One region of the Streptomyces sp. NPDC032198 genome, then DNA from elsewhere that is predicted to be linked to it. Evidence: riboswitches for the same ligand, from Rfam matches in the RefSeq annotation. Region 1 holds a riboswitch; each other region holds the start of a gene.

Region 1 (7,558 bases):
GCTGATCGACGGCTGCCGCCTGGCGCGCGGCACGACGCAGGTGGTGCCGCACGCCGACACCGAAGCGGTGCGCAAGACGCTGGACGCGCACGCGGGTCCAGCGATCGTCGTGTCCGACACCGTCTTCTCGGTCGACGGAGACGCCGCCTCACTGACCGAACTCAGTTCCGTTTGTGCGGAGTTCGGCGCCGGTCTGGTCGTCGACGACGCCCATGGGCTCGGCGTGCTCGGCGACGGCGGCCGGGGCGCCCCGCAGGCGGCCGGACTCGCGGGCACCGCGCACACGGTGGCCACGGTCACCCTGTCGAAGTCCTTCGGCAGCCAGGGCGGTGCGGTCCTCGGGCCCGCCAAGGTCATCGACCATCTGGTCAACGCGGCCCGGACCTTCATCTTCGACACCGGGCTCGCTCCCGCCGCCGTTGGCGCGGCGCTGGCGGCCCTGCGGCTCCTTCGCGGGGAGCCGGAGCGCGCCGCACGGGCCCGCGAGGTCGCGGCCGAGCTGCATGAACGCCTCACGGCGGAAGGACTGTCGGCGGTACGTCCCGACGCCGCCGTCGTCTCCGTGCGCGCGCCCTCACCGGAAGCGGCCGTGCGATGGGCCGCCGACTGCAGGGGCGCGGGCCTGGCTGTCGGCTGCTTCCGTCCGCCGTCGGTGCCCGACGGCATCTCGCGGCTGCGGCTGACCGCCCGTGCGGATCTCACCGGCACACAGATCGCCGATGCCGTACGAGTGATCAGCCGCACCGCACCCCGGTAGTCACCGGAGGCCGTGGACGAAGGCCTCCCATGTCGTGGGGGAGAAGAGCAGGGCGGGCCCTGCCGTGTTCTTCGAGTCGCGCACGGCGAGCAGCCCCTGCTTCGGCCCTGAAGCGAGCGAGGCTGTCTCCACACAGTTGTTCATGCCGTTGCTGCGACTGCTGCGGTACCACCGTGCGCCGTGCAGGGAAGTGCTGGAAGGTACGTGCCGAGGCAGTGCCGTCATGGTGCCCCCTTACGCGCCGTCACGTATCCCGGCGATGTGATCCGTTGATTCCTCGGGTGAAAGCGCCTTTCCTTGAAGGGAGTTGAAGGCCTCCGTGTATGCCTGGAGGTCTTCTTTCCGTTCGAGGTAGAGGCTACTCGTCAAGTGGTCGAGAACAACCACATCCAGATCAGCAATGTTCGGAAATGAGAAAATAACGAAAGAACCGATGAGCCCTACGTGCTCTCCGGCGGCGAACGGCAACACCTGAAGTCGTACATGAGGCAACTGTCCGGCTTCCAATAACCGTTTCAACTGACCGTCGAGCACCTGACGGCCGCCCACCGGCCTGTGCAGCACCGCCTCATCCAGGATCACGCTCAGTAGCAGCGGTGGAGCCGCGCGCAGCACATCCTGGCGGGCCAGACGCACCTCCACCAGCGCGTCCACCTGCTCGTCCGGCAGTCCGTCGAGCGCGGCCCGCGTCACCGCACGCGCGTAGTCCGGCGTCTGCAGCAGGCCGGGTACGACAGTGGTCTCCAGGCTGCGCATCCGGCAGGCCTGCGACTCCAGGCTGATGAAGTCGCGGTAGGCGGGCGGCAGCAGCTCGCGATAGGCGTGCCACCACTGGCGGCGACCGCCGTCGTCGTCCGAGCCCGCCAGCGCCACCAGCAACTGGCGGAGCCGGGAATCGCACACCTCGTACGCATCGAGCAGCAGACGTACGTCGGCCGCCTTGACGCTGCTACGTCCCGTCTCGATCCGGCTGACCTTCGACTGGTGCCAGCCGACCCGGCCCGCCGCCTGGCCACTGGTGAGCCCGGCGTGCGCGCGCAGCGCGCGCAGTTCGGCGCCGAGTTTCCGGCGGCGCACCGCGGGACCGTACCGCATGTCCGTCTCCTCCCGACGGAGCGTTTCTTTTCGGCCTCCCCCGGGCCGCTCAGGGGCGACAGTAGAGGAAGTGCCGACGTCGCGCCCAAATACGGTCTTCCGTAGCAGAGTTCACCGCTTCGAGCGACAGATATATGCACATCTTGGTGGATGGCCACCTGTGAGGGGTCCAAGAGTGGCAGGCTGGCGCGAAGCACCATTCCGGGACTGTCCTCGGGCCTTCCGCTACGAGTCGGAGCCGAGCCCCGGTGGGAAAGGGACAACGTCGCCATGGCAGACCTTCAGGAAGCAACCGTCACCCTGCCGAGCGATCCTGCCTCGGTCTCCGCGGCCCGGAAATACGTCTCGAGCGTCCTGGCCGAATGGGGATTGCCGGGGGAAACCGAAGCGGCCGACACGGTCCGGCTCATCGTCTCCGAACTCGCCACGAACGCCGTCCAGCACACCCGCGGCCAATCGCCCACCTTCCGGGTGGACATCGAGCTCGACCGGGACGAACAACTGCGCATCGGCGTCACCGACAGCCATCCCCGCTACCCCAAGCGGCTGCCCGCCGCCGTCCAGCAGGACAACGGACGCGGCCTGGTGATCATCCGCTGGCTGACCATGGAGTGCGGCGGCAGACTGTCGGTCACACCCACCCCCGAGGGCGGCAAGACCGTCTGGATCGCACTGCCGTGGACGGCCCCGGTCCGCGACGAGGCGGCCGCCCCCTCGGTCTCCCCCTCACCCCGCTGAACGTCCGAACGCCCCCCGGAGCAGCGCCCGGAAGGTGTCCGCCGCCGGATGCGACTCGTCGGTGCGGTGGACCACCGAGATCGTGCGGCGCAGACTCCCCGGCTCAAGCGGCCTCATCCCCACCGGGGTGGCCGCCGTCCGCGCCACCATCTCCGGTACGACGGCGACGCCGAGCCCGGCGCTGACCAGTGCGCACACCAGGGCGTAGCCAGGAGTCTCGACCAGCACCGAGGGCGTCGCGCCGGCCCGGACGAGCGTGGACTCCACACCCTGCCGGGACGGATGCTCAGGCGCCATGCTGATCAGCGGCTGCCCGGCGAGTTCGGTCAGGGGCAGCCGCGACGACGAGCTCGCGAGGGCGTGACCGGGCGAGGTCACCAGGACCAGCTCCTCGACCAGGATCGGCTCGGCGGTCACGGACGCGGGCAGCGGCACCGGATCCGCCGGTTCGTACGTGTGCGTCAGGGCGAGGTCGACCTCACCGGCGGCCACGGCCGCGATGCCGAGCGGCGGTTCATAGGCCCGTACGGTCAGATCGACGTCCGGATGGGCGCGGCGGAACGCGGTCAGCGCGGGCGGCACCAGCTGGATCCCGGCGGTGGTGAAGGTCCCCACGCGCAGCCTGCCGCCGGAGAGGCCCGCGAGCAGGGCCAGTTCGTGCCGGGCCTGCTCCATCTCGTCCAGGACCCGGCGCGCCCGCGCGAGCAGCAGCTCACCCGCGCCGGTCAGCCGTGCCCCGCGGTGATGCCGGACCAGGAGCGCGGTGCCCGCCTCCCGTTCGAGCTTGGCCAGCTGCTGGGAGAGGGCGGGCACGGTGTAGCCGAGGCGCTCGGCGGCGCGGGTGATCGACCCGGCCTCGGAGACCGCCACCAGTGCGGCGAGCCGCGTCGGGTCGTACATGGCCTCTCCCGGTGCAGGAGCCGACGGGCGGTGCGGCTGTCCGTCGGCCGTGGGGCTAAACGACTGCTTAAGGCAGACCCAGGATATTCCACATACCTGCTGAAGGCAGAAGAACGGCAGGCTGGGCGCCATGGACGCACAACTGGTCGCCTTCACCGGAGTCGCCGCGGGCATGGTCGCCATGCCGGGCGCCGACTTCGCCGTCGTCGTGCGCAACGCCCTCGCATCCCGCCGCGCCGGAGTGACGTGCGCGATCGGTGTGGCGGGCGGGCTCCTGGTGCACACGGCGCTCGCGGTGGCCGGGGTCGCGGCGGTCCTCGCGGCGGTCCCCACGCTCTTCCGTGCGCTGCAGGCCGCGGGCGGGGCCTATGTGCTCTACCTCGGGTATCGCGCGCTGCGGTCGGCGGCGCGGCCCCTGCGGAGCTTCGAAACGACGGACGGCACGGAGCCGGCAGCGGCCGGGGGCAGCCTGCGGCAGGGCTTCTTCACCAACGCCCTCAACCCCAAGGCGCCCATCACGTTCCTCAGCGTGCTGCCGCAGTTCGTGCCCGCGGGCAGCCCCGCGATGCCCAGGACACTGCTGCTCGCGTCCATCATCGTGGCCCTCGCCCTGGTGTGGTTCCCGGTCGTCGCGCTCCTGGTCGACCGGCTCGGCCGCTGGCTGCGCAAGCCGCGTACGGCCCGTGCGATCGAGGGCGGCACGGGGGTCGCGCTCAGTGTGCTGGGCGCGGTCCTCCTCACCGAGGCCCTGCTGGCCTGACGTCGTCCGACGTGTCCGGTCCTGTGCCCTCGGTGCCTCCTGTGCCCTCGTCCTTGCCCGCGCGGCGCAGCAGCAGGGGGAGCACGCCCCACAGGCCCGCGCACACCAGGAGCGTGCCCGCGCTCGCGATGATCCCGCCGGTCCTGCCCACCGCCACGTCCACCACCAGGAGCACGGAACCGGCGAGCGCGAACACCAGGACCCCCATGCCGATGACGGCCAGGCGGGACGAGACCCGCACGATCCGCGGCTTGGAGTGCTGCCCGAAGAGCGACCGGTGCACGGCGGCCGGAGCCGTGAACAGCGCCGCGGCGAGGACGGCGAGCAGCAGCGTGGTCACGTAGGTGGCGCGCTGCACGGTGTCGAGCGAGGCGAAGCGCTCGGTGAAGGCGAGCGTCAGCAGGAACGCGAAGAGGATCTGCACCCCGGCCTGCGTGACCCGCAGTTCCTGGAGGATCTCCGCGAAATTGCGGTCGGCGCGTTCGAAGCGCGTCTCGTTGCGGGGCGCATCGCCTGCCGTGGAGGAGCTGTTGTTTTCGGCCATGGCGCACGAGTATCCGCGCCGACGCCCTGTACGCCCGGCGGGCGCGCCGGTCAGCGGGCCGGGCGGGAGCCACGCGGGGGCAGTCCGCGCGGTGGCGGTGGCGGGGGTTGGTGAGCCCCCGCCACCGCCGTCCCACAGCCGACGGCCGATGACGGACGATCAGCGCACCCTGCCGTACCAGACGCTCTTGGTCCAGATCTTCTCGAGCCGCACCACGGTGTTCGACTTGGGGGCGTGCCAGATCCGGCCCTTACCGGCGTAGATGCCGACGTGGTAGACGTTCCGGCCGGAGTGGAAGAAGACCAGGTCGCCGCGGACGCGGTGGGACGCGGAGATGTGGCGGGTCTTGTTGTACTGCTGTGCCGCGGTGCGGGGGAGCTTCTTGCCCGCGCGCTTGAACGAGTAGAGGGTCAGACCCGAGCAGTCGAACCGCCGTGGCCCCGTCGCTCCGTAGCGGTACGGAGCGCCCTTCTTGGAGGCGGCGATCTTGAGCGCCTTCGTTCCGTGCGTCGCGGCCTGTGCTTCCGACGTGAGCCCTGGGCCCACGAGGGTGCCGCCCACGACGGCGAGCGTGAGAGCCGATACGGAACCGGCCCTGGTCAGCAGCGACGGAACATGATTCAGCGCAGTCATGCGCAACCCTTCGTCAACCGCCTGTGAAGGATGACCTGTCGGATTCGGGCTGACAAAGTTGCCCGGCCGCGCTGTGCGGCTTCACCCCAAGGGCCGTGGTCCGGACTCTCCGGACCGACCCGTCATGCCTGGGTCCTCCACTCCTGCCGATGCACCGATGTCGACCGGTCATCCGGGTGGCGGCAGGACTCGGCGTCCGCCCGGACCGCCCCGCCGCTGTGGCGGGGGCTTGTCGTCGGAAGGGATCTTGACCCGTCAAGGGCAAGAATTCCGAGCCGAAACGGCGTTTTGTGAGGCTCCTCACGGCTGAACCGTTCGGGTGGACAAGGTCGGATACGGGATCGGGTCAAGGCACCGGACGATCGTTCGACCAGCACCGGAACGAGGAATTCCGCCCCTCGCGTACACATCTGACGCAACCTAAGAGGGCTTCAAGAACGACGATCGTCTACGCCGAACGAGGTAGCCCGTTTGGTTCGTTTGAGATCGGCCCGGGACAGCTCGGACTTCGGACGACGGGGTGACGGGGGCTCAGGAGGGTGGAGTGACGGGTCTTCAGGATGTCGTCGGCGGCGGCACGGTGACCCGCCCGGCCCGCCGCTCCCCGTCAAGCACCCGCAGCGCCCTGGCCAGCGTCGGCGCGTGCACGGCGCTCTCGCCCCGCTGGTGCATGAGTGTCAGCGCGTCCAGGAGGGCGGTCGCCCTGCCGACCAGGGCCTGGGCGGCGCGCAGTCCGCCGTACGTGTCCGAGGCGCGGGCGGGGTTGATCCGGCCCACCAGGTCGACCACTTCGAGGTACCGGTCGATCAACTCGCCCTCGGCGCGGGTGAGTGCGGGCAGCGGGGGAAGTTCGGGCGGCAGCACCGGTGGTTCACCCCGCGTCCGGGGTGCGCGGGGACGACTTGCGGCTCGCGATGATCCGGTCCACCAGGCCGTAGTCAACTGCCTCGGCCGCGCTGAGGATCTTGTCCCGCTCGATGTCGGCCGCGATCCGTTCCGCGCTCTGGCCCGTGTGCTGGACGAGCAGCCTCTCCAGTTGCGCGCGCGTGCGCAGGAGTTCGTCGGCCTGGATCGCCAGGTCGGAGGTCTGGCCGTGGATGGGCTCGGCGAGCGACGGCTGGTGGATCAGCACCCGGGCGCCGGGCAGCGCGAACCGCTTGCCGGGGGTGCCCGCGGCCAGCAGGACGGCGGCCGATGAGGCGGCCTGCCCCAGGCAGGTCGTCTCCACGTCGCAGCTGACGAACCGGATCGTGTCGTAGATCGCGGTCATCGCGCTGAACGAGCCGCCGGGGGAGTTGATGTAGAGCGAGATGTCGCGGTCGGGCGCCAGGTATTCGAGGTGCATGAACTGCGCCATCACGTCGTTGGCCGACGTGTTGTCGATCGGCGTCCCCAGGAAGACGATGCGCTCCTCCAGCAGCTTCGAGTACGGATCGAGGGTCCGCTGCCCTGAGCTGGTGCGCTCGCTGAACTCGGGCAGGACATAGCGGGCGAACGGTCGGTTCATGGCACGTCTCTCCTCTGCCGGGGTCGGCTGCTCCCCAAAGCTTCCTGTAAAAAAAGTACAGGACGTACGTAACGGTGTGATGGGGAGCATGTTCGGGTGATCGGCCGGAGTCAACACGTGCGCCGCGTTTCAGCCCCTCGCTGAAAGCGAAGGCCCCGGCGTGCGGGGCGGGATGGCCGGCGCGGCGACGCGGGCATACTCCGCCTCGTCGCGATCTCAGCCGCCCCGAGCCGAAGGCGTCGTATGAGCCCCGAAGCACATCAAGTCCGCGAAGCCTCCGGGCTCGTCCACCTCACCGCCCGCGAACTCGCCGCCAAGATCCGCACCCGTAAGCTGTCCGCGCGCGAGGTCGTCCAGGCGCACCTGGACCGGATCGAGCAGGTCAACGGCCCGGTGAACGCGGTGGTGACCTGCGTGGCGGAGCGCGCGCTCGACGAGGCGCGCACCGCCGACGAGGCCACGGCGCACGGCGCGCCGCTCGGCCCGCTGCACGGGCTGCCCGTCGCCCACAAGGACACCCACGACACCCGCGGCATCCGGACCACCTACGGGACGCCGCTCCTCGCCGACAACGTCCCGGACCGGGACGAGCTGATCGTCGAGCGCATCCGCGCCGCAGGAGCG
Region 2 (7,558 bases), on a different contig from region 1:
GCGGCCGCGGCGGCCCGTCTGCGCCCGGACAACCGCGCGGTGCTCGTGTACGAGCCCACCGCGCCCGCCGAAGCCACCGACGAGGACGAAGAGGAGGCCGCGAAGTGAGCGAGGCCGCAACGATGCAGTTCCACCCGCAGCCCCAGGCGGGCACCGCACGGCCGTGGGCCTTCCCCGCGCCCGAGCGCGCCACCCTGGACAACGGCCTCACCGTGCTGCGCTGCCACCGCCCCGGCCAGCAGGTCGTCGCTGTGGAGGTCCACCTCGAGGCGCCGCTGGACGCGGAGCCCGAGGGCCTCGACGGCGTCGCCACGATCATGGCGAGGGCCTTCAACGAAGGCACCGACAAGCACTCCGCCGAGGACTTCGCCGCCGAACTCGACCGCTGCGGCGCCACCATGGACGCGCACGCCGACCACCCCGGCGTCCGCGTCTCCCTCGAAGTCCCGGTCTCCCGCCTGCCGAAGGCGATGGGCCTGCTCTCCGACGCCCTGCGCGCCCCCGCCTTCGCGGACAGCGAGATCGAACGCCTCGTACGCAACCGCCTGGACGAGATCCCGCACGAGGCCGCCAACCCGGGGCGGCGCGCCGCCAAGGAGCTCTCCCGGCAGCTCTTCCCGGCGACCGCTCGCATGTCGCGCCCCCGCCAGGGCACCGAGGAGACGGTCACGGCCATCGACTCGGCGGCGGTGCGCACCTTCTACGAGAAGCACGTGCGTCCCGCCACGGCGACGGCCGTCATCGTGGGCGACCTGACCGGCGTCGACCTGGACGCCGTCCTCGCCGACACCGTCGGCGCCTGGACGGGCGGCACCGCCGAACCGCGTCCGGTGCCTCCGGTGACCGCGGACGACACCGGGCGTGTCGTCATCGTGGACCGCCCCGGAGCCGTCCAGACGCAGCTGCTCATCGGCCGCGTGGGCCCGGACCGGCACGACCGTGTCTGGCCCGCACAGGTGCTCGGCACGTACTGCCTGGGCGGCACCCTCACCTCGCGTCTGGACCGCGTCCTGCGCGAGGAGAAGGGATACACCTACGGCGTACGGTCGTTCGCCCAGGTCCTGCGTTCCACGCCGGACGGAAGCGGCGCCGCGATGCTCGCCATCAGCGGCTCCGTGGACACCGAGTCCACGGGCCCGGCGCTCGACGACCTGTGGAAGGTGCTGCGCACGCTCGCCGCCGAGGGACTCACGGACGCCGAGCGCGACGTCGCCGTGCAGAACCTGGTGGGCGTCGCCCCGCTCAAGTACGAGATGGCGGCGTCCGTCGCGGCCACGCTCGCCGACCAGGTCGAGCAGCACCTGCCGGACGACTTCCAGGCTCAGCTGTACCGCCAGTTGGCCGCCACCGGCACCGTGGAGGCCACTGCCGCCGTCGTGAGCGCCTTCCCGGTGGACCGGCTGGTGACGGTGCTCGTCGGGGACGCCGCGCAGATCGAGGAGCCCGTCAGGGCGCTCGGCATCGGTGAAGTGAGTGTGGTCACCGGCTGAGTGACAGTCAGGACATGTCGGGACCCCAGTGGCGGGAATTGGCTACTGGGGTCCTCATATGTCCGAATTGATATGGAGGTTACGTGTCTGACCTGTGGCGTGCGCTACAAAAACTCTGATCCGTTTGTCGTTTGAAAGATGGCCCGCTTAGCGTCATCCCGGCTGTTCGTCATGCAGTACGCCGCACCCGCGGCACCGGACAGTCATCGCCGAGTCCCCGTACGGCGCGAGCCAGGGGAGCCGGGGACCCACATGTCCCCTTGGGGTGAATCGGGAACCTTGCCGTCAGGTGAGGGACTCGTAGGAGACCTTCCTGCTCCGAACCCGTCAGCTAACCCGGTAGGCGAGAAGGAAGGAAAGGATCAGCCGCTTCATGGCGTTCACCCGTGCCACCGGGAAGCACCGTCGCCCGAGCCGCCTCACGCGTACGACCGCGAACGTGGCGGGCGTCGCAGCCCTCACCACCACCGGTGTCATCGGAGGCCTGGCCGCTCCGGCGCTCGCCGCCGACGACGCTGCGGCTCTTGAGCACACCGGCCTCACCCAGGCCATCTCCGTGGGCGACTCGCTCGCCCAGAGCATCGACGCGCAGGCCGCTGCCCAGCAGCAGGCCGCCGACGACGCCGCAGCCGCCAAGAAGGCCGAAGAGGCCGCAAAGAAGAAGGCCGAAGAGGCGAAGCGCAAGGCCGAGGCCGAGGCGAAGGCCAAGGCCAAGAAGGAGCGCGAGGCCAAGGAGCGTGCCGCGCGCGAGGCCGAGCGCAAGCGCCTGAACACCTACGTGGCCCCGGTCAGCGGCTCGTACGTCTCCACGGGCTACCAGACCGGCGGCGCCATGTGGTCCTCCGGCAGCCACACCGGCATCGACTTCCACGCCGCGTCCGGCACCTCGGTCCACGCGGTCGGCTCCGGCACCGTCGTCGAGGCCGGCTGGGGCGGCGCCTACGGCAACAACGTGGTCATCAAGATGAACGACGGCACGTACACCCAGTACGGCCACATGTCGTCCCTCGGCGTCACGGTCGGCCAGGCGGTCACTCCGGGCCAGCAGATCGGCCTCTCCGGCTCCACGGGCAACTCCAGCGGCCCGCACCTCCACTTCGAGGCCCGCACCGGCGAGGACTACGGCACGGACATCGACCCGATCTCGTACCTCCGCTCGCACGGCGTCAACGTCTGATCCCGTTGGTCCTGGACGGACGCGCGAAGCGCACCTGATTCACCGAAAGCCCCGGCTCGTCGAGAGCCGGGGCTTTCGCCGTTCTTGTTCCCCGCCCCTATCGCCTTTGGCCAAAAGTATCCCTGGATTTCGGCCGGCCGTCGGAAATTCGGCGGCTCTGCAATAGAGTCGCAGAACAGGCGTCGATCGACCGCGTTTCGCGGGGATTAAGGCGGAGGTCAGTCATGCGCATTCCCGCGCACTCGGTATGCACGGCAATCCGGGACGACATCGTCTCCGGTGTCTACGAACGGGGCGGCCGGCTCACCGAGGAACTGCTCGCGCGCCGCTACGGAGTCTCCCGCGTCCCCGTGCGCGAGGCCCTGCGCACCCTGGAGTCCGAGGGCTTCGTCGTCACGCGCAGGCACGCGGGCGCGTGCGTGGCGGAACCGACCGAGGAGGAGGCCGCCGACCTCCTGGAGATCCGCGCGCTCCTGGAGCCGCTGGGCGCCGCCCGCGCCGCGCAGCGCCGCACGGAGGCGCACCTGAAGGTCCTGCGCGGCCTCGTCAGGCTCGGCCAGGAGCGGTCGCGGCACGGCCGGAGCGAGGATCTGCGCTCACTGGGCGGCTGGTTCCACGAGACGCTCGCCCAGGCGTCCGGCAGCCCGGGCCTCACGGCGCTGCTCACCCAGCTCCGGCACAAGATCGCCTGGATGTACGTGGTGGAGGCGTCGGCGGCCCCCGCCGAGGCCTGGGCCGAGCATGCCGCGATCGTCGACGCGGTGGCGCGCGGTGACGCGGAGCGGGCCCGCGCGCTCACCGCGCAGCACACGGAACGGACGGCCTCCGCGCACCGGCCGCGCTTCGTGCAGGGCCGCGGCATCCCCGGTGTGAGGGGTTCGCAACATCCCGTAAACGCAGTGGGCCTACGGCATTAACAGAGGCGCCGTATACAAAGAAGAGTTATTCGGCGGGGGATTATTTCTGCTGTCCGAATTCAATGTCGACGACTGATATCAGGCAAGTGGAACCAGAAACGCCAAAGGGCCCGCCCCTATTCGAGGCGAGCCCTTCGGCGTATGAGTACCAGTCTTTACTAGACGGTCTCGGGGAGTTCCTCGAGGCCGTCCGCGACCAGCTTCGCCAGACGGTCGAGAGCGGCGTCCGCGCCCTCGGCGTCGGAGGCGAGCACGATCTCCTCGCCGCCCTGCGCGCCCAGACCGAGCACCGCGAGCATGGAGGCGGCGTTCACGGGGTTGCCGTCAGCCTTGGCGATCGTCACGGGGACGCCGGCGGCGGTGGCCGCGCGGACGAAGATGGAGGCGGGTCGGGCGTGAAGGCCCTCGGCCCAGCCGACGTTGACGCGGCGCTCAGCCATGTGTTGCTGCCCTTCCAGGTGTCTCACACTTGTCTAGACCAGTGTCTCATGCCGTCACGAGTGCTCCGCCGGCCGATGGTCCGTACGGTGCCGGCCGATGGTCCGCACGGCGCCCGACCAGAGAGTCCGTACGGTGCCGGTCGTAGGTCCCTGCTCCGTCGACCGTACGTCCTTCCGCCTCGGGTCCTCGTCCCGCCCTTCGACGTCTCCTAGCCTGCCCCGGCCGACGCGCCCCCGCGACCCGTACCCTGGCCCCATGCAGACCCCGTCGGACCGGCACGCATACCCCTCCCACTGGGAAGCCGATGTCGTCCTGCGTGACGGAGGCACCGCCCGGATCAGGCCGATCACGGCCGAGGACGCGGACCGCCTGGTCAGCTTCTACGAACAGGTCTCGGACGAGTCGAAGTACTACCGCTTCTTCGCCCCCTACCCCCGCCTGTCCGCCAAGGACGTGCACCGCTTCACCCACCACGACCAGGTGGACCGGGTGGGTCTCGCGGCCACCGTGGGCGGCGAGTTCATCGCCACCGTGCGCTTCGACCGCATCGACTCGCGCGGCATGTCCGCGAGCGCGCCCGCCGACGAGGCCGAGGTCGCCTTCCTCGTGCAGGACGCCCACCAGGGCAGGGGCGTCGCCTCCACCCTCCTCGAACACATCGCGGCCGTCGCCAGGGAGCGCGGCATCCGCCGCTTCGCCGCCGAGGTGCTGCCCGCGAACACCAAGATGATCAAGGTGTTCACGGATGCGGGCTATCAGCAGAAGCGCAGCTTCGAGGACGGGGTCGTACGGCTCGAGTTCGATCTGGAGCCCACCGACCGCTCGCTCGCCGTGCAGCGCGCGCGTGAGCAGCGGGCCGAGGCGCGGTCGGTGCAGCGGCTGCTCACGCCCAAGTCGGTCGCCGTGATCGGCGTCGGACGCACGCCCGGGGGAGTGGGCCGCAGCGTGCTCCGGAATCTTCGCGAGGCGGGCTTCACGGGGCGGCTGTACGCGGTGAACAGCGCGTTCGAGGAGGGCAGCGAGGTCGACGGGGTGCCCGCGTACCGCTCCGTGCGGGACATCGAGGAGACCGTCGAGCTCGCCGTCGTCACCGTGCCCGCCGAGCGGGTGCCGCAGGCCGTCGACGAGTGCGGTGAGCGCGGGGTGCTCGGGCTCGTCGTGATCTCCGCCGGGTACGCGGAGAGCGGCCCCGAGGGGCGGGAGCGGCAACGCGAACTGGTGCGCCAGGCGCGGTCGTACGGCACGCGCATTCTCGGCCCGAACGCCTTCGGGGTCATCAACACGTCACCCGAGGTACGGCTCAACGCCTCGCTGGCCCCGCATCCGCCCGAGCGCGGCAGGATCGGCCTCTTCACTCAGTCCGGCGCGATCGGTATCGCGCTGCTCTCCGGCCTCCACCGGCGGGGTGCGGGCCTGTCGACGTTCGTGAGCGCGGGCAACCGCGCGGACGTGTCCGGCAACGACGTCCTCCAGTACTGGTACGAGGACCCGGACACCGATGTCGCTCTGATGTACCTCGAATCCATCGGCAACCCGCGCAAGTTCACCCGGCTCGCCCGGCGCGCGGCGACGGCGAAGCCGCTGGTCGTGGTCCAAGGGGCGCGGCACAGCGGGATCGCGCCCACGGGGCACGCGGTGCAGGCCACGCGGCTGCCGCACGCCACGGTGTCGGCGCTGCTGCGCCAGGCGGGGGTCATCCGGGTCGACACCGTCACCGAGATGGTGGACGCGGGGCTGCTCCTCGCGGGGCAGCCGCTGCCCGCCGGGCCGCGGGTGGCGATCCTCGGGAACTCCGAGTCGCTCGGCCTCCTCACGTACGACGCGTGCGTCGCCGACGGGCTTCGGCCCCTGCCTCCGCGGGACCTCACCACGGGGGCGACGCCCGCGGACTTCCGTGCGGCGCTTGCCGAGGCCTTGTCGGACGACGCCTGTGACTCGGTGATCGTCACCGCCATCCCCTGGGTGGGGGAGGACGGGGCCACGGCGTCACCCGAAGGTGAGGTGCTCGCCACCGAGCTGCGGGCGGCGGCTGCCGGGTGCCCCGCCAAGCCCGTGGCCGTCGTCCACGTGGAGCTCGGCGGGCTCGCCGAAGCGCTGGCCGCCGCGACCCGCACACGCCCTGACGCCCCCGTTCCAGCACCCGGCAGCGGCGAGGGTGCCCAGTCGTCCCCCCATGCGGAACGCCTGCCCACGGCGGAGGTGGACGACCGCACCGTCATCCCCGCCTACCCCGCCGCCGAACGCGCCGTCCGGGCGCTCGCCGAGGCCGTGAAGTACGCCCAGTGGCGGCGCGAGGCCAAGGAGCCCGGCAAGGTTCATGAGTACGAGGACATCGACGAGAGCGGCACCGCCCGGCGGATCGACGAGCTCCTCGCCGAGCAGAACGACCCGCGCGGCGCCACCCTCGCCCAGGACGACGCCCGCGAACTGCTCGGGCGCTACGGCATCGACGTACGGGACGCCCTGCCCGCGCCCGACCCGGACGCGGCCGTGGCGGCGGCCCGCGCGCTCGGCTATCCCGTGGCCCTCAAGACCACCGCCCCGCACCTGCGCCACCGCGCCGATCTCGGCGGTGTGCGCCTGGACCTGGCCGACGAAGAGCAATTGCGCCGCGCCTACGCCGAATTGACCGAAACCTTCGGCAAGCCCGCGGAGCTGCGGCCCGTCGTGCAGGCGATGGCACCCCGCGGCGTCGACACCGTCGTGCGCGCGGTCATCGACCCGGCGGCCGGAGCGGTGCTCTCGTTCGGGCTCGCGGGCGCCGCCTCCGAGCTGCTCGGCGACACCGGTCACCGCCTGGTCCCGGTCACCGAGCGCGACGCGGGTTCCCTGGTCAGGTCCATCCGGACCGCTCCGCTCCTCTTCGGCTGGCGCGGTTCGGCACCGGTCGACACCCCGGCCCTCGAGGAGCTGCTCCAGCGGGTCTCGCGCCTCGTGGACGATCACCCCGAGGTCGTCGCCGTGTCCCTGGAGCCCGTGGTCGTCGCCCAGCGCGGCCTCTCCGTGCTCGGTGCCTCCGTGCGGCTCGCGCCCCCGCCGGCCCGCAGCGACCTCGGCCCGCGGGCCCTGCCCGGGTACTGAGGCGGCCAGTGGGGCACCGTGCCCCCTCCACCGGGTCGTAGGATGGACGGCATGGCAAAGACCGGTACGACGACCCAGGGGCTGCGCGCGGCGATCGAGCGCAGCGGCTACTACCCGGCCCTCGTGGCCGAGGCGGTGGAGGCCGCGATCGGCGGCGAGCCCATCGGGTCGTACCTGGTCCACCAGGAGACCACGTTCGACGCGAACGAAGTACGCCGGCACGTGACGGTCCTCGTCCTGACCGGCACCCGCTTCATCGTCAGCCACACGGACGAGCAGGCGGCGGACAGCACCTCCCCGACGCCGTACGCGACGACCTCCACGGAGTCCGTGAAAATCGGCCGGATCTCGTCCGTGGTCGTCAGCCGCGTCGTCGCCAACCCCGAGAAGTACGTGCCGGGCTCGCTGCCCCGTGAGGTCGTCCTGACCATCGGCTGGGGCGCCGTGTCGCG
Region 3 (7,558 bases), on a different contig from region 1:
CGATCCGGAGGTACAGCATGGGTTCCGTACGACGGGCTCTCGTGATGGTGCTCGTGCCGTTGCTGGTCGGCGTCTCGGCGGCCTGCGGCAGCTCCGGCGGCGGCAGCGACACCGCCACCGAGCGGGCCCGGCCCGCCGAGCAGGCCTTCGAGCATCCCGGAGTCCTCGTCAGCAAGGCGCAGCTGAAGCGCGTACGGGCCCATGTCGCGGCGGGCGAGCAGCCCTGGCTGACGGCGTTCCGACGGATGCGGAACAGCAAGTACGGCGCGGACGACTACACCGCCAAGCCGTACGCCGTCGTCGAGTGCCCGCCCGACACCCGCCCGGGCCAGGGCTGCGTCGAGGAGCGCGAGGACGCCATCGCCGCGTACACCCAGGCCCTGCTCTGGAACATCACCGGCGACCGCGCGCACGCCGAGAAGGCCGTGCAGATCATGGATGCCTGGGCGCGGGTGATCACCCGGCACACCGAAGCCAACGCGGGCCTCCAGACGGCCTGGGCCGCCTCCTCGTGGGCACGCGCGGCCGAAGCCGTGCGCTACACCTACGACGGCTGGAGCGACGGACAGATCCTTCGCTTCGAGCGGATGCTGCGCAACGCCTATCTGCCCCAAGTGCGGGACGGGGCGGCCGACTTCAACGGCAACTGGGACCTCCTGATGGCCGACGCGACCATCAGCATGGCGGTCTTCCTCGACGACCACGAGGCCTTCGAGAAGGCGGTGACGCACTTCAGGACCCGCGTGCCGGCCTACTTCTATATGAAGTCGGACGGCCCGCTGCCCGTCTCGCCCGCGGGCAGCGGAATCAATACCCGGGAGAAGCTCCAGAAGTACTGGTTCGGGCAGAAGACCTTCGCCGACGGGCTCTCCCAGGAGACGTGCCGCAACTTCAAGCACGCCAGCTATTCGCTCGCGGCCACCGCACACATCGCGGAGACCGCCTGGCACCAGGGCGTCGATCTGTACGGCGAGGTCAAGGAGCGACTGCGGGCCGCGCTGGAATTCCACGCCAAGTACCAGCTGGGCGCCGAGGCGCCGGACTGGCTGTGCGGCGGCAAGGTGCAGCGCGACATGGGGCCCGACACCGAGGTCGCGCTCAACCACCTGCGGGACCGGCTGAAGCTGGACCTGCCGGAGACGGAGCGGCTCACGCGAAAGCAGCGGCCCGAGGGCACGGACGGCCTGTTCGTGGCCTGGGAGACGCTGACGCACGCCGAGAACGCGTGAGCGGCGGGCCTCGTTCGCCGGTGGTTCTCGACCGGTTCGCTTTCACTCCCCCTGATGGCGTAGAGTTGCATTCAACGGCGCGGGGTGGAGCAGCTCGGTAGCTCGCTGGGCTCATAACCCAGAGGTCGCAGGTTCAAATCCTGTCCCCGCTACTAAAGACCGAAGGCCCGGATCCAGAAATGGATCCGGGCCTTCGGTGTTTTCCGCAGCAGCGTCTTTCCGCAGCAGTGTCTTTCCGCCGCGGCATCTTCCGCCGTCGCTTTCCGCCGTAACCCGGTCGGCCCCCACCGGTCGCCCCGTGCCGTCGCTCCGGGAACCCTGGACGAGTGGGGCAGCGAGGAGAAAGTGGCGGGGGCGGGGGCGGCGGCAGGCGTCCCGATGTCCGGCACGAGCGGGCGCTCGTGCGGACCCTCCCCCTGCTGCTCATCGTCGTCGGGGTGGTCTACGACGTGACGACCCCGCCGGAGTTCACCGCCTCGCCGCTCTTCACGGCGGCCCCGCTCATCGCCGCACCCTTCTACTCGCTGCTCAGCACCGCCCTCATCGGCACCGGCTCCTGCGCCGCCGTGCTGGCCCTGCATTTCAAGACCGACACCAGCACCGACGTCGAGGCCGTCACCGAGCTGATCACGGTGGTGACCGTCGCCGTCCTCGCCGTCCTCATCAACCGCGTCGTACGCCGCAGCGACGAGCAGCTCGCCTCCGCCCGCTCCATCTCCGAGGCCGCTCAGCGCGCCGTACTGCCGCAGCCGGATCCCAGGATCGGGGGGCTCGACATCGCGGCGCGGTACGAGGCGGCGGAGGCCGACGCGTTCATCGGGGGCGATCTGTACGCCGTGCAGGAGACTCCGCACGGCGTACGCGTCATCGTCGGCGACGTACGGGGGAAGGGCATGGGCGCGGTGGCGGCCGTCGCCGTCGTGATCGGGGCGTTCCGGGAGGCCGCCGAGCAGGAGGCCACGCTGGAGGCCGTGGCCCAGCGCCTGGAGCGTGCCCTCGCGCGCGAGGGCACGCGGCGCGACGGGCTCGACGCCTTCGAGGGCTTCACCACCGCCGTGCTCGCCGAAATCCCGCACGGCGACGGTCTCGTGCGGCTCATCAACCGCGGGCACCCGGGTCCGCTGCTCCTGCGCGGCGACGGGCGGCTGTGCGTCCTGTCCGCCACCGAGCCCGCGCTGCCGCTCGGGATGGGTGAGCTGGGCGCCTGGCCGGACCGTGCGGACGAGACGGAGTTCCCGCCGGGGGCGATGCTGCTGCTCTACACCGACGGGCTCTCCGAGGCGCGGGACGCCCGGGGCGAGTTCTACGATCCCGCGGCCCGGCTCGGCGGCCGGATCTTCCCGGGCCCGGGCGGCCCGGACGCGCTCCTGTCGACGCTCGTCGAGGAAGTGCGGCGGCACACCGGCGGAGGCGGCACCGACGACATGGCGTTGCTCGCGGTGCGGCGGCCCATGTCACCGGCCGTGACGGAAGGACACCCCTCCGCATAACTCCTGACGAGCTGTCAAGGAGATGTGAAGCTCCGGTGTGTGAAGAAGTGGGGTCAACTCGCCCCGTTCGCAACCCCGGTGTCCCGATAAGTACAGGGTGTGGGCGTTAACGATCAGTCGGAACAGCTTGGAATACGACCCCGCTGTCTATTAACGTTCGATAACGCAGCGCGGTCGTCCCAGCCGTCACTCGAGTCGGCTCCGCGCGCACGCGCCTAATCCCGAAAGGGAGCCGGGGAACCACTAATTGGGGTGAATCGGGCATCTGTGCATCCGTGCCAGATGTTCGTAGGAGACCTTCCTGCTCCGAACCCGTCAGCTAACCCGGTAGGCGAGAAGGAAGGAAAGGAGTGCGCCCCCGTGGCGTCCAACCGCCCTGCCCCCCAAGGCGCGTACGTACCGAATGACGACGATTTCGGTGGGTACGACAATGATTCCTGGGAGGAATGGAACCCCACCGAGGAGTCCATTCGTCCCGTCCGCGGCAGGCACCGCGTCCACAAGCGGGGCGGCGGCGGACTTGCCCGCAGCTCCACGGTTCTCGGCGTAGGCGTCATCGCCGCCGTCGGCGCGGGCGGCATCGCCACCGCGCAGGGCGGCAAGCCCCCGGTCTCCATCGCCATGCCGGACATGTCGGCCGTCACGGACTCGCTGCCGGAGGCCAAGTCGCTGCCGGGCGTGGGGTCCCTGATATCCGACGACTCGTCCGATTCCGGTTCCGCGGACAACGGCGTGACGACCGCTGCCGCACCCCTCTCCGCCGCGGGACTCAGCACCGCCGACGCCGAGCAGGGCACCACGGACGCGGGCGAGGCGCTGCGGGCCCGCATCATGGAGCAGGCCGAGAACCAGCAGGACCAGGCGGACGACGCGGTCCAGAAGGCGGCCGAAGAAGCCGCCGTCAAGCAGGCCGCCGAGCAGGCCGCCGCCAAGCAGACCGCGGCCGAGAAGAAGATCGCCGCCGAGAAGGCAGCCGCGAAGAAGAAGGCCGAGGCGGAGGCCAAGAAGAAGGCCGAGGCCGAGCGCCTGGCCAAGCTCGCGAAGAGCTACACCCTCCCCGTCGCCTCGTACACGCTCACCGGCACCTTCGGTCAGCCCGGCTCCATGTGGTCCTCCGGCTACCACACCGGCCTGGACTTCGCGGCGCCCACGGGCACGCCCATCAAGGCGATCCACTCCGGCACCATCAAGGAAGCGGGCTGGGCGGGGGCGTACGGCTACCGCACGGTCCTCGAATTGGACGACGGCACCGAGCTCTGGTTCTGCCACCAGTCCTCGATGAACGTCAGCGCCGGCCAGAAGGTCACCACCGGCGAGGTCATCGGCCGCGTCGGCGCGACCGGCAACGTCACCGGCGCCCACCTCCACCTGGAGGTCCACCCGGGCGGCGACGCCACCGGGGTCGACCCCGCGGCATGGCTGCGCGGCAAGGGCCAGTCGCTCTGAGGTAACCCAGAACCCCGGCGGTCCTGGCGACAACCCCCCGACGCCAGGGCTGCCGGTTCGGCATGTGCGGACGGCCTGCCGAGGTGTGGACATCCTGCCTAGGTGCGGGCCGCTCTCCGGAATGCTGGAGTCCGTATGGGCGTTGATCCCCTTATGACTTCTCTCCGCAAGCTTGGCTCGTCCGACCTCGAGGTCTTCCCGCTCGCCCTGGGCGGCAACGTCTTCGGCTGGACGGCCGACGAGGCGCAGTCCTTCAGCGTGCTCGACGCCTACACCGCCGCCGGCGGCAACTTCATCGACACCGCCGACGTCTACTCGGCCTGGGTGCCCGGCAACAAGGGCGGCGAGTCCGAGACCGTCCTCGGCAGCTGGCTCGCCGCGCGCGGCAACCGCTCCGACATCGTGCTCGCCACCAAGGTCGGCGCCCACCCCGATTACAAGGGCCTGTCCGCCAACACCATCAAGTCCGGTGCCGAGGAGTCGCTGCGCCGCCTGGGCACCGACTACATCGACCTCTACTACACGCACTACGACGACCCGACCGTCCCGGTCGAGGAGATCATCGGTGCGCTCGACGACCTCGTGACGTCGGGCAAGGTGCGCGCGATCGCCGCCTCGAACGTGACCCCCGAGCGGCTCCAGGAGTTCCTCGACTTCTCCGACCGCGAGGGCCTGGCGCGCTACTCGGTGCTGCAGCCGCACTACAACCTCGTCTCGCGCGACACGTACGAGGGCCCGCTGGAGCAGGTCGCCTCGCGCTCCGGCCTGGCCGCCGTCCCGTACTACGCGCTCGCCTCCGGCTTCCTGACCGGCAAGTACCGCCCGGGTGCGCAGGTCGACAGCGCGCGGGCCGAGGGCGCGGGCAAGCACCTGGCCACCGACCGCGGCGTGCGGGTGCTCGCTGCCCTGGACGAGGTCGCCCAGGCGCGCGGCGCCGAGCTCGCGACCGTGGCCCTGGCGTGGCTCGCGGCGCAGCCGACGGTGGCGGCACCGCTCGCGTCGGCCCGTACGGTCGAGCAGCTGCCCGCGCTGCTCGCGGTGGGGGAGCTCGAGCTGACGGAGGCCGAGGTGTCGGCGCTGACGGCGGCTTCCGCCTAGCCCCGGTAGGGGTTGTAGGCGGGGTAGGGCATCGCCGGCTGGGCGTACGGATATCCGTAGGGGGGCTGCTGCGGGTGGGGCTGCTGTGGATACGGCTGGGGAGGCGGGTAGGGCTGGGGATACGTCTGGCGGTACCCGTACTGCGGCGGTATCGGTACGAGTACCGGTGCCGTCGCCTGTGCCGCGTAGGCGAGGGCCGGCCGCGCCGCCTCGCGGCGCTCCCACAGGGCGTGCAGCAACTCCCGCTCCCGTACGACGAAGTCGGCGGCCGCCTTGCCCTGGCGTCCGCGGTGCCGCAGGAGCGCGAGAGTCGTCGCGTACGTCTCGTACTGCGCGACGGTGCGCGCCGCGGCCTTGCCCTGGGTGTAGGAGGCGTAGTCGCGGGCGAGCGTGCGGGCGCGCATCGTGCCTAGCGCGTACGGCTCGGGGGCGGTGAGCCAGCCCGCGATCACGTACGCGGGGAGTTCGGCGCGCACGATGCGCAGGCCGCGCTGTCTGGTCCATATCGCCAGCCAGGTGAGCAGGCCGAACGCGGGCAGCATGAACGTCGCGTACACCGCGAAGAAGCCGTAGTCCCCGAAGCTGGCCGAGCCGTTCCACAGGGCGTGCAGGCCCATCGCCAGGAGCAGTCCGAGGAGCGGGAGCAGGACGCGCCGCCAGTTCTGCCGGTCGGCGCTGAGCGCGGCGATGCCGAAGCCGATGCCGGTGAGCACGGTGAAGAGCGGGTGCGCGAAGGGCGACATGACGACGCGTACGAAGAAGGTCGCTGCCGTCACGGACGCGAGCCCGGTGTCGCCGTTGAGCTGGTCCGCGCCGAAGGCGCTGCCGAGATAGAGGATGTTCTCGGTGAACGCGAAGCCGGTGGCGGTCACTCCGGCGATCACGACGCCGTCGACGATGCCGGTGAACTCGCGTCTGCGGAAGAGGAAGACGAGCAGGACGGCCGCGGCCTTCGCGCTCTCCTCGACGATCGGCGCTATGACCGTCGCGCCGAGGGTGTCCGCGCTGGTGGGGTCCGCGGTGGCGGTGGCTATCCAGCGGGTCGCGAAGCTGTTCGCGACGATGGCTATGAGGGCGGCGGCACAGGCTCCCCAGGCGAAGGCGAAGAGCAGATTGCGCCAGGGGCCCGGCTGGACGCGTTGCAGCCAGCGGAAGGCGGCCACCAGGAGCGGCACGGGCAGCGTCGCGAGGCCGAGCCCGACCAGGAAGCCCTCGGTGCCGGTCTGTTCCCTGACCAGGGCCAGGATCACCAGGCCGGAGAGGGCGAGCAGCGTGACCAGGGCGGCCGCGCGTATCGCTCTGCGCTGCCACCAGCCTGCGCGGCGCAGCCCGGCAGGCCCGGCGGGGGGCATCGGGTACGGATGTGCAGAACGGGTGGCCACCCGTTGACCCTAACGAGGGACGGGGGTGGCCCGCGACGGTGTCTCGGGCCGCGTGGCCGGTGTCTCAGATCGCTTGGCCGGTTCCTTGTCCGGTTCCTTGTCCGGAAGTACGGCGGAACAGCAGGTCGTGGACGACGTGTCCCTTGTCCAGGCCCTGGCCCTCGAACCGGGTGAGGGGACGGAAGGCGGGGCGGGGTACGTACCCGCCGTCGGCCTGGGTGTTCTCGAACGCGGGGTGCGCGGTGAGCACCTCCAGCATCTGCTCGGCGTACGGCTCCCAGTCGGTCGCGCAGTGCAGCACGGCGCCGGGCTTGAGGCGGGGTGCGGCGAGGTCGAGGAAGTCGGGCTGGATGATGCGGCGCTTGTGGTGGCGGGCCTTGGGCCAGGGGTCGGGGAAGTAGACGCGGAGGCCGTCGAGGGAGGCGGGCGGGAGCATTTCGCGGAGCAGGATGACGGCGTCGCCGTTCGCCACGCGGATGTTGTCCAGGCCGTTCCGCTCGGCGAGGCCGAGCAGGTTCCCCTGGCCCGGGGTGTGCACGTCCACGGCGAGGATGCCGGTGTCCGGGTCGTCGGCGGCCATCTGGGCGGTGGCCTCACCCATGCCGAACCCGATCTCCAGCACGACGGGCCGGTCGGCGCCGAACAATTCGGTGAAGTCGAGGGTCCGCTGCCCGTCGATGTCCAGACCCCACGCGGGCCACAGCCGCTGCAGTGCGTCCGCCTGCCCGGTGGTGACCCGACTCCTGCGGGGCTGGAAACTCCGGATCCGCCGCTCGAAGTGAGAGCCCGCGGGGTCCGGTGCGGGCCCGTCGGGGAAGCGGGGCTCGCCCTTGGGTCGGGGGGTGCGGGGGTGCTCGGGGGCGACGTTCGACTCAGACACAGTGGGGAGATTTTAGTCCCCACCCCACCCCTT
Region 4 (7,558 bases), on a different contig from region 1:
GCCGTGCTCCCCGCGGTAGTCCGGGATGCCTGACTCGGTGGACAGACCGGCGCCGCTCAGCACCGCGACCCCACCCGCCCGCACCGCATCGACGACCGGTGTGAGGTCGGTCGAGGCCGGGAGCGAGCCGCCGGTGGGCTCCCAGGTCAAGGTGGGTCGCGTCCGCATGCCCGCAAGCTTACGTTTCCGGCGCGCGAGACCACCCTGGTGCTTCCGCTGAGCCGTGCCTCAGCGGAAAGCGGCGATGTTGCGGTCGACCCAGTCCTTGAAGGGGTGCGGGGCGCGGCCGAGTACTCGTTCCACGTCCGGGCTGATCCGCAGTTCGGCCGGGTTCGGGCCGGAGATGATGTCCAGGGTGTCGTCGGCGAGTTCCGCCGGCACGAACCGGGTCATCATGGCCTTGGCCTCGTCGCGGGTGAGTTCGTGGAACCGTACGGACGAGCCGAGCGCGGCGGCTATCGCCGCCGCCTGCTGACGCGGCGTGATCACCTCCGGGCCGGTCAGCTCGTACACCCCGCCGTTGTGCCGGTCGTCCAGCAGGCAGGCCGCCGCGACCTCGGCGATGTCCGCCGGGTCGATGACCGGCACCCCCACGCCGCCGAAGGGCGCGGCGACCGTGCCTTGCGTGCGGACGGACTCCGCCCAGCCCAAGGCGTTGGAGGCGAATCCGCCCGGTCGCAGCACGGCCCAGTCCAGGCCGGACTCCCGCAACGCGTCCTCCACCGCGCGCATCGCGACCCGTGTCGGGCCGAGCGGCCTGGTCGCCACGCCCTGCGAAGACAGCAGGACGACTCGGCGGACCCCGCTGGCCGCGGCCAGGCCGATGAGGTCGGCCGGAGTGGCTTCGGGGGCGTGCAGGTCGCCGGACAGCAGGAGGAAGAGCCCCTTCGCCCCGTGCAACGCGGTGGTAAGGCTTCCCGCTTCGGTCAGGTCGGCCGCCACATGCCGGACTCCGTCCGGCACCGCCGCAGCGTGCCGCGACACCGCCGTCACCTGCTCGCCCGCCTCGGCCAGGGCCTGCGTCAGGGGTCGGCCCACATTTCCGGTAGCTCCGGTAACCACGATCATGTTCAGCTCCTAGTCCGTTGTGCACTGCGGAAGTTGACGCTAGGAGCCGGGCTTACTTTCCGTAAGGACATACCTATGGGTAAGCTCCGGGCATGAATGAAGGTGTGCAGCTGACGCAGAGCGAGGCAGGCACTCGGTATGAGGTGTTTCACACAGACTGCCCCGCGCGTGACGTGGTCGACCACGTGACCAGCAAGTGGGGCATCTGGGTGCTGATCTCCTTGCGGAGCAACGACCTTCGGTTCTACGAGCTGCGTGACGGCATCCGGGGCATCAGCGAGAAGATGCTCGCGCAGACTCTGCGCGCGCTGGTCCTGGACGGCATGATCTGGCGAGAGGTCGAGCCGACGACACCGCCCCAGGTCACCTACGGGCTGACCGAGTTCGGCCAGTACGTCAGCGAGCCACTGACGAACTTGTTCGACCGCATCACGGAACGGCTGCCTGCGCCCGGGGCGGGGTAGTCCGAGGCCCGCGCCGAGACGTCCATCAGGCATCGGCGCCGCTTCGGCGCCGTTCATGGGCGGCGGCGAAGCGGCGGGTGCGGGGCCCCGGATCAGGTGCCGCAGTTGCCCGATGTGGGTTCGCCCGCGAAGCGGCGGCCGAGCCACTCAAGTGCTGGGCCGTTGCCCTGAATCGCCGTCCCCACATGGGACTGCCCGGCGAAGGACCGCCACTCCACGGCGGTTCCCCTGGCGCACCAGTCGGCCCGCAGCTTCTGACCGACCGCGTAGGGAATCGTCTCGTCCGCGTCCCCGTGGTACAGGAAAGTGGGCGCCGACGGACGCTTGGTGCCGATCAGTTGCTTGGCGATGGCCTTCTGCCAGTTCGGCCGGTCCAGCGGGTTGGACGTGGTGACGTCCTCGATCGCCTTGCCCCGCCCTGCCTCCAGTACCGTACCGACGCACTCGGTCCGCACCACCTTGGCGAGCTTGCGGCCCTCTTTGTTGAGGTACTTGTTGAGCGCCAGGGTGGGCTGGGCGGCGTTCTGGCCGACGGCGGACATCAGCAGATAGCCGGCGCTGTCCCCGCCCTCCAATGATTCGGCTACCTTGTTGAGATCGGCGGGAACGCCGCCGCTCGCCGTTCCCTTGACCTTCAACTCGGGAGCGTAGGTCGCGGCCATCTCGGCGGCCTTCGCGCTGGCTCCGCCGCCCTGCGAGTAGCCCATGATCCCGACGGGTGCGTTCGCGGAGACGCCGTACTTCGCCGCCTCCGGATGCCGCTGGGCCGCGCGCGCCGCGTCGAGGACAGCGCTGCCCTGCGCCTTGGCCACCATGTAGGTGTGGTCGCCCGGGGTGCCGAGGCCCTCGTAGTCCGTGACGACGACGGCGTATCCCCGTACCAACGCGGCGTTGACGAGTGGTGCCTCCGCCGTCGTACCGCCCGGGAATCCCGCGGACGGCGCGCACTTGTCGCCGAGGCCGACCGTGCCGACGGCGTAGGTGATCAGCGGGCGTGGGGTGGTCCTGCCGTCATCGGGAACGATCACAGTGCCGGAGACCGCGTTGCGCCGTCCGTCGGCGGAGGTCGACCGGTAGGTGATCTTCCAAGCCTTGGTGGGGGTCGGAACGCCCGGCGTGTACTGGAAGGAGGAGGGCTTCGAGGTGAGGATCGCGCCGGGGGCGGTCTTCTTCCCCGGTTTCTTCTTCCCCGGCTTCTTGTCCCTGCCGTGCCGCGCGGCGCTGAGGGCGTTTCCGGCGGACTGCGCCGCGGACCGGGTCGTGGGGGTCGCGTCCCGGGCACCATCCGGAGCGTTGGTGCTCTGCGCGGCGGCGGACCCGGGGAGCCCGAGCACCGCCACCGCGAGAACGGCACCCGCGGCCACCGGTCGTCTGCGTAAAGCTGGCATCATGCAGCTCTCCCAACTCTCCTGTGGGCAAAGGGGGGTTGGCCAGCACCGTACTGACGCGTCAGTAATACGGCCATAGCTGCGCGGGGGTCCGTCGCGACGTCACCGACCACGAAGCCGACGCCCAGGAGCCGACAGCTACGGGACTGGGGGCTGCGCCTCGGGCCTAGGGTGGCCTGGAGTGGCGCCTCTCCCTCGACGCGGACGCCAGCGACGGCGTGCGGCAGCACTTCACACACGTACCGCCGAGGTAGCCGGCGACCGCTCAAGGGGAATCGCCGCCCCTGCACAAGAGTGGTGCCGCCTCCCCCGCCTCAGCCGGGGCAGCAGCTCCAGTACTCTCCCGCGTCACGCGCTGGCGCGGCTCCCCCCATCGACGTCCGAAGAGGTGGCGCGGCCGGCTTCGTCCGGCGCCAGCAGGGACAGGAGCGAGGCCACGGCCAGGCCGGACTCCGCCGGGTGGCGCAGCACCTCGCCGGGCTCGATCCGGTAGGTGTTGCTGCGCCCTTTCCGGACGTGGGAGAGGTAACCGTCCTGCTCAAGGTCGGCGATGATCTTCTGAACAGCGCGTTCGGTCAGTCGGCAGTGCGCGGCGATGTCCCGGATCCGGGCGTTGCGGTTGTCGGCGATGGCCGCCAGCACCCGCGCATGGTTGGTGAGGAACGTCCATCCGGTGTGGGGCTCGGGCACTTCATGCATGCGACAACTCTAGCGAGCAAGCGTACACGTTTTCAAAAACACGTACTTCCTTTCATGTATTAGTTGACGTGCTTGCGCTGCGAAGTGCAGCCTAGGAGCGGCGCTAGGCACCACGAGAGGGAGAGGCCATGCCGGAGCCTGCACACTCAGACGAGCCCCTCGCCGGGAAGGGCGCCGAGCCCGCACGGGACATCCACCCGTCGCCGCCCCGGCTCCCGCTGCCGGCCACGGTCGACACCGTGTCGGACGGCACCCGGGTGAGCGTGATCGTGCGCGGAGAACTCGACCTCGAAACCGGCGAACGGCTCCGGCCCGACCTGCTCCGCGCCCTGAGCGGATCGACCGAGGGCATCGACCTGTATCTGAGTGAAGTGACCTTCTGCGATTGCTCGGGGACGAACCTTCTGCTCGACCTGCGCCGGCTGGCCCTGCGGGACGGCAAGACCGTGGCGGTGCTCTCGACCAGTACCGCGGTTGAGCGGATGTTCGACCTGACTGCCACCCATGACCTGTTCGCGCCGCCCGAGTTGACTGAGCCGCCCGCCCCCGAAAGCGAGGAGGAGAGCGGACCCGCCGGCGATGAAACGGAGCCCGACAAGGATTCCGAGGAGAGCTTGCGGACCGTCATCTCCCCATTGCGGCGGGCCATGCAGACCCGTCCGACCATCGACCTGGCCCACGGCGTCCTGATGTCCGCCTTCGGCCTGAGTCCCGAAGCGTCCTGGGAAGTACTCGTCACGGCCTCGCAGAACACCAACACAAAACTCCACCACTTGGCGGAGAACTTGGTGGGAACCGCGCAGGGGACCGACCTGCCCGAGGCCGTACAGAAGCAACTCGCGGCAGTCATTGCCAAAGCGAACAAGGCGAGCAAGGTTGGAAAGGAGGGCGAGGTGGACGAGATGAACAATGTTCCGCAGCCGGGCCCACCTAACGCCACCCCCCAGCCACCGGGCGCCACATGACTCGTCCATAGCCGCGCATCCATGACCAACCGCGCCTATTCTTCAGGCTGGTTGGGGTACTTCCGCGGTCCGAGCCGCCCCCAGAGCGCACGCATCGCAGGCGCACACCCATCGAAGGCGATATGCCCCTTATGGCGGTCATGGCGCACCTTGCACCATGTCCATCTTGCCCAATAAAGCCCCTTCTTGCCTTATTCGTAATGCATAGAGACCACTGTCCGCATTGCGCGATTCTTGTGTGAAATAGCGCGATCCGATACGCCTCCATTCGCCGCGCGACCTGCACCCTTTCAGTGGAATCGGTCACATCGGCAGTTCGGGGGGCTCGGGAGCCGTCGAGCGCACTTCCGCTCCGCGCAAAGAAAGTTGGGGCTTTTCGATCAAAGAATGGGATGGGTTCCGGGCGACGGATACTGGCCTCACCCATTCCCTCTGCAAATTCGGCTCTTGTTCCGTTCGGGCTTTCTCGCCTAACGTCACCGTCAATCCGGATGGAACGCCGAATCCTGCCGCTGTCCGGAAACCCTTCCCATCAATCACTTTCGCTCGGCAGGAGCGGGGGACCCAGGTAAGTCGCCGATCCGGATTCCGGAACGGCTCGGGGTGAAGTCGCATGCGCAGTGCGACCGGACATCTCCCGTCCGAACCCGACAGCTCACCTCGTAGGCGACGGAGAGGAATTCGTCATGCCTGCAAAGGGAAAGCACCGCCGCCCCAAGTCCAGCTCACTCAGCCGGGGGCTCGCCGTCGCGGGCACCGGCGGGGCCGTACTCGTTCTCCCGGTGCTCGGCGCCACCGCCGCCACCGCGGCACCGGCCGGGACGGCCGCCAAGCCCGCCGCGGCCCCCAAGACGTACGTCGTCGCCGCGGGCGACTCCCTCGCCAAGATCGCCCGGGAGCACTCCGTGAGCGGCGGCTGGAAGAAGCTGTACGAGGACAACCGCAGCGCGCTCGGCGACGACCCGAAGCTGATCCACCCCGGCCTCAAGCTCACGCTCGGCTCGCCGGCCGCGCCCGCCGAGCGAGCGGACCGCTCCGAGCGCGATGACACGCTCACCGCCAAGCCCGCCGTGGCCCCGGCGGCGAAGTCCTACACCGACGACCTGGACGGCTGGATCAAGGAATCGCTGGACATCATGGCCCAGCGCGGCATCCCCGGTACCTACGAGGGCATCCACCGCAACGTCATACGCGAGTCCTCCGGCAACCCGCTTGCCATAAACAACTGGGACTCCAACGCCGTCGCAGGAACCCCGTCCAAGGGGCTCCTGCAGGTCATCGCCCCGACGTTCGACGCCTACCACGTGCCCGGCACCTCGTCGGACAGCTTCGACCCGGTCGCCAACATCACCGCCGCCTGCAACTACGCGGCCGACCGGTACGGCTCGATCGACAACGTCAACGGCGCGTACTGATCCCGACTGGACCGCATCCGGTCTCGTCCGCCCCGAGCCCCGGCACCCCAGGTGTCCGGGGCTCAGGCCTGTCCGAATCCACCACCGGGCCGTGCACCGACGGCTCTCGCATCGCCGGTTCCTGACCAACCGTCATGCGCCCGCCGTCCACGTACACGCATCCCCGTCAGATGCCCTCGTCGCCCAGCACCCGCCGCACCGCCTGCTGGGCCGCGTAGAAGTCGGCGTCGGAGACGCCCGGGTCGTCCTCGACCTGGTCGAGCCACTCCGAGATCTCCTCGGCCGTCCACAGGTCAAAGCCCTTCGGAATGTCCAGGGTCGAGGTGTTCGCGCGCAGCTGCTCTGCGGCAGCCGCTTCCTTGACGCTACGCGTGCTCACTTCGATCATCGCGTCTCTCCCTTCAAGGGATGGGGGACCGGACGGGCGACCCTGCCAGACGCCTCCCGGGAATGTCCAACGCGTCGCTCTCGCGTTCGCCTCCCGGAGTCGTGGCCGCCTCCTCCGGCTCCGGGTTCCCTGAGGGACACCGGCGTGTCACACGCCGGTGTCCCTCTGCCTCGGAGGCGCGGTGGGGCGGATCCGTCTCAGCGCCGGGCGCGGCGGGTCACCGTCCTCGGTGAACTCCACGGCCGGGACGTTCAGCAGCTCGGACATGCGGGGGAAGAGGCCCGGGAGGGTGGCGTCATCGGCCCGGACCGGGCCGCCGTCGCGGCTTCGGTGCGCGGTGGCGTGGGCGACCCCCAGCTCCATCACGTACTTCCCGGGCTCCCGGCCCGCCGCCTCCTGGCGGGCGCGGTCGCCCGTCACGACCTGCTCGGCGTACGTGTTCATGGCCGCGGCCCCATGACGGCTCCGTCGGTGGTCCGGTCACTCGGCCTCCACGGTGACTCGTCGCCTCGGTCCACGAAAGGGCGGCAGGGGCGGCGGCGGAGGCAGAGCCAGGGGGCGGAAAGGGCACATCGCCGGGCGGGATGCGTCCCCGCCACTCGGATCGCGACTGATCCGGAGGGGCACGGACGTTCCAGCCCTCCGTTCCAGGCGCCCTACGTTTCCGCAGGTCAGATACGTTCAAGCGTTCCATCGTCCCGAACTGTCCGCCTTTCCTGGCCATGTGGGCGTATCGCCCCACACGCTTCAGTCGTGCTCGTTCTGGAGCTCCGCCCACGCCCCGCAGTGGCAGTTGTACGGCACTCGTACGCAGTGGTGGGTGTGGCAAGGCGCCCGCTCGGCGAGCACGGCTCAGAAGCAACAACATGAGGAGTTCGCACATGCTTCACAAGCGCTCACGTCTGATCGCCGCGCCGATCGCGGCTGTCGCCCTCACTCTGACGGTCGCGGGCTACCAGGCCAGTGCTGCCGGGTCGTCGGCTTCCGGCGGCGCGGGACGGTCCGGCGAGTCCGCCAGGGCTGCGGCCCCGTGCCTGGCCAACGCCACCACCCTGGTCGGTGACCTCGACGGTGACGGCAACCCGGACAAGATCGCGAACCCCGGGCACACCGGCACCAAGATGACGGTCCAGTGGGGGAAGGCTGACGGCTCGTTCGGTCAGAAGCAGAC

The links. A riboswitch is a leader RNA that binds a small molecule or an ion and turns the genes downstream of it on or off. The one in region 1 is predicted to bind cyclic di-AMP.
Positions count from the first base shown of each region.
Region 2: linked by a shared signal. The riboswitch ahead of AB0E78_RS37895 (M23 family metallopeptidase) and the one ahead of AB0E78_RS12995 (C40 family peptidase) in region 1 are both predicted to bind cyclic di-AMP.
Region 3: linked by a shared signal. The riboswitch ahead of AB0E78_RS05165 (M23 family metallopeptidase) and the one ahead of AB0E78_RS12995 (C40 family peptidase) in region 1 are both predicted to bind cyclic di-AMP.
Region 4: linked by a shared signal. The riboswitch ahead of AB0E78_RS39355 (LysM peptidoglycan-binding domain-containing protein) and the one ahead of AB0E78_RS12995 (C40 family peptidase) in region 1 are both predicted to bind cyclic di-AMP.

Region 1 is NZ_JBEZVL010000004.1:427,231-434,788, reverse strand. Features, by position in the region: gene AB0E78_RS13030 (8-amino-7-oxononanoate synthase) at 1-757, shown strand, start outside; gene AB0E78_RS13025 (DUF397 domain-containing protein) at 758-982, opposite strand; gene AB0E78_RS13020 (helix-turn-helix transcriptional regulator) at 992-1,852, opposite strand; gene AB0E78_RS13015 (ATP-binding protein) at 2,123-2,590, shown strand; gene AB0E78_RS13010 (LysR family transcriptional regulator) at 2,579-3,490, opposite strand; gene AB0E78_RS13005 (LysE family translocator) at 3,621-4,250, shown strand; gene AB0E78_RS13000 (DUF6328 family protein) at 4,228-4,794, opposite strand; gene AB0E78_RS12995 (C40 family peptidase) at 4,954-5,427, opposite strand; cyclic di-AMP (ydaO/yuaA leader) riboswitch at 5,431-5,603, opposite strand; gene AB0E78_RS12990 (hypothetical protein) at 5,983-6,291, opposite strand; gene AB0E78_RS12985 (ATP-dependent Clp protease proteolytic subunit) at 6,299-6,934, opposite strand; gene AB0E78_RS12980 (amidase) at 7,178-7,558, shown strand, end outside.
Region 2 is NZ_JBEZVL010000019.1:73,798-81,355, reverse strand. Features, by position in the region: gene AB0E78_RS37905 (pitrilysin family protein) at 1-108, shown strand, start outside; gene AB0E78_RS37900 (pitrilysin family protein) at 105-1,490, shown strand; cyclic di-AMP (ydaO/yuaA leader) riboswitch at 1,688-1,851, shown strand; gene AB0E78_RS37895 (M23 family metallopeptidase) at 1,864-2,667, shown strand; gene AB0E78_RS37890 (GntR family transcriptional regulator) at 2,892-3,584, shown strand; gene AB0E78_RS37885 (HPr family phosphocarrier protein) at 3,743-4,024, opposite strand; gene AB0E78_RS37880 (GNAT family N-acetyltransferase) at 4,281-7,106, shown strand; gene AB0E78_RS37875 (DUF5998 family protein) at 7,149-7,558, shown strand, end outside.
Region 3 is NZ_JBEZVL010000002.1:18,077-25,634, reverse strand. Features, by position in the region: gene AB0E78_RS05180 (alginate lyase family protein) at 18-1,229, shown strand; tRNA gene AB0E78_RS05175 (tRNA-Met) at 1,308-1,381, shown strand; gene AB0E78_RS05170 (PP2C family protein-serine/threonine phosphatase) at 1,556-2,719, shown strand; cyclic di-AMP (ydaO/yuaA leader) riboswitch at 2,922-3,068, shown strand; gene AB0E78_RS05165 (M23 family metallopeptidase) at 3,080-4,165, shown strand; gene AB0E78_RS05160 (aldo/keto reductase) at 4,319-5,263, shown strand; gene AB0E78_RS05155 (PrsW family intramembrane metalloprotease) at 5,260-6,615, opposite strand; gene trmB (tRNA (guanosine(46)-N7)-methyltransferase TrmB) at 6,710-7,525, opposite strand.
Region 4 is NZ_JBEZVL010000021.1:79,734-87,291, forward strand. Features, by position in the region: gene AB0E78_RS39325 (NAD-dependent protein deacetylase) at 1-168, opposite strand, end outside; gene AB0E78_RS39330 (NAD(P)H-binding protein) at 229-1,068, opposite strand; gene AB0E78_RS39335 (helix-turn-helix domain-containing protein) at 1,161-1,532, shown strand; gene AB0E78_RS39340 (lipase family protein) at 1,625-2,923, opposite strand; gene AB0E78_RS39345 (helix-turn-helix domain-containing protein) at 3,269-3,619, opposite strand; gene AB0E78_RS39350 (ANTAR domain-containing protein) at 3,859-4,584, shown strand; cyclic di-AMP (ydaO/yuaA leader) riboswitch at 5,072-5,266, shown strand; gene AB0E78_RS39355 (LysM peptidoglycan-binding domain-containing protein) at 5,271-5,999, shown strand; gene AB0E78_RS39360 (hypothetical protein) at 6,166-6,387, opposite strand; gene AB0E78_RS39365 (hypothetical protein) at 6,535-6,831, opposite strand; gene AB0E78_RS39370 (VCBS repeat-containing protein) at 7,269-7,558, shown strand, end outside.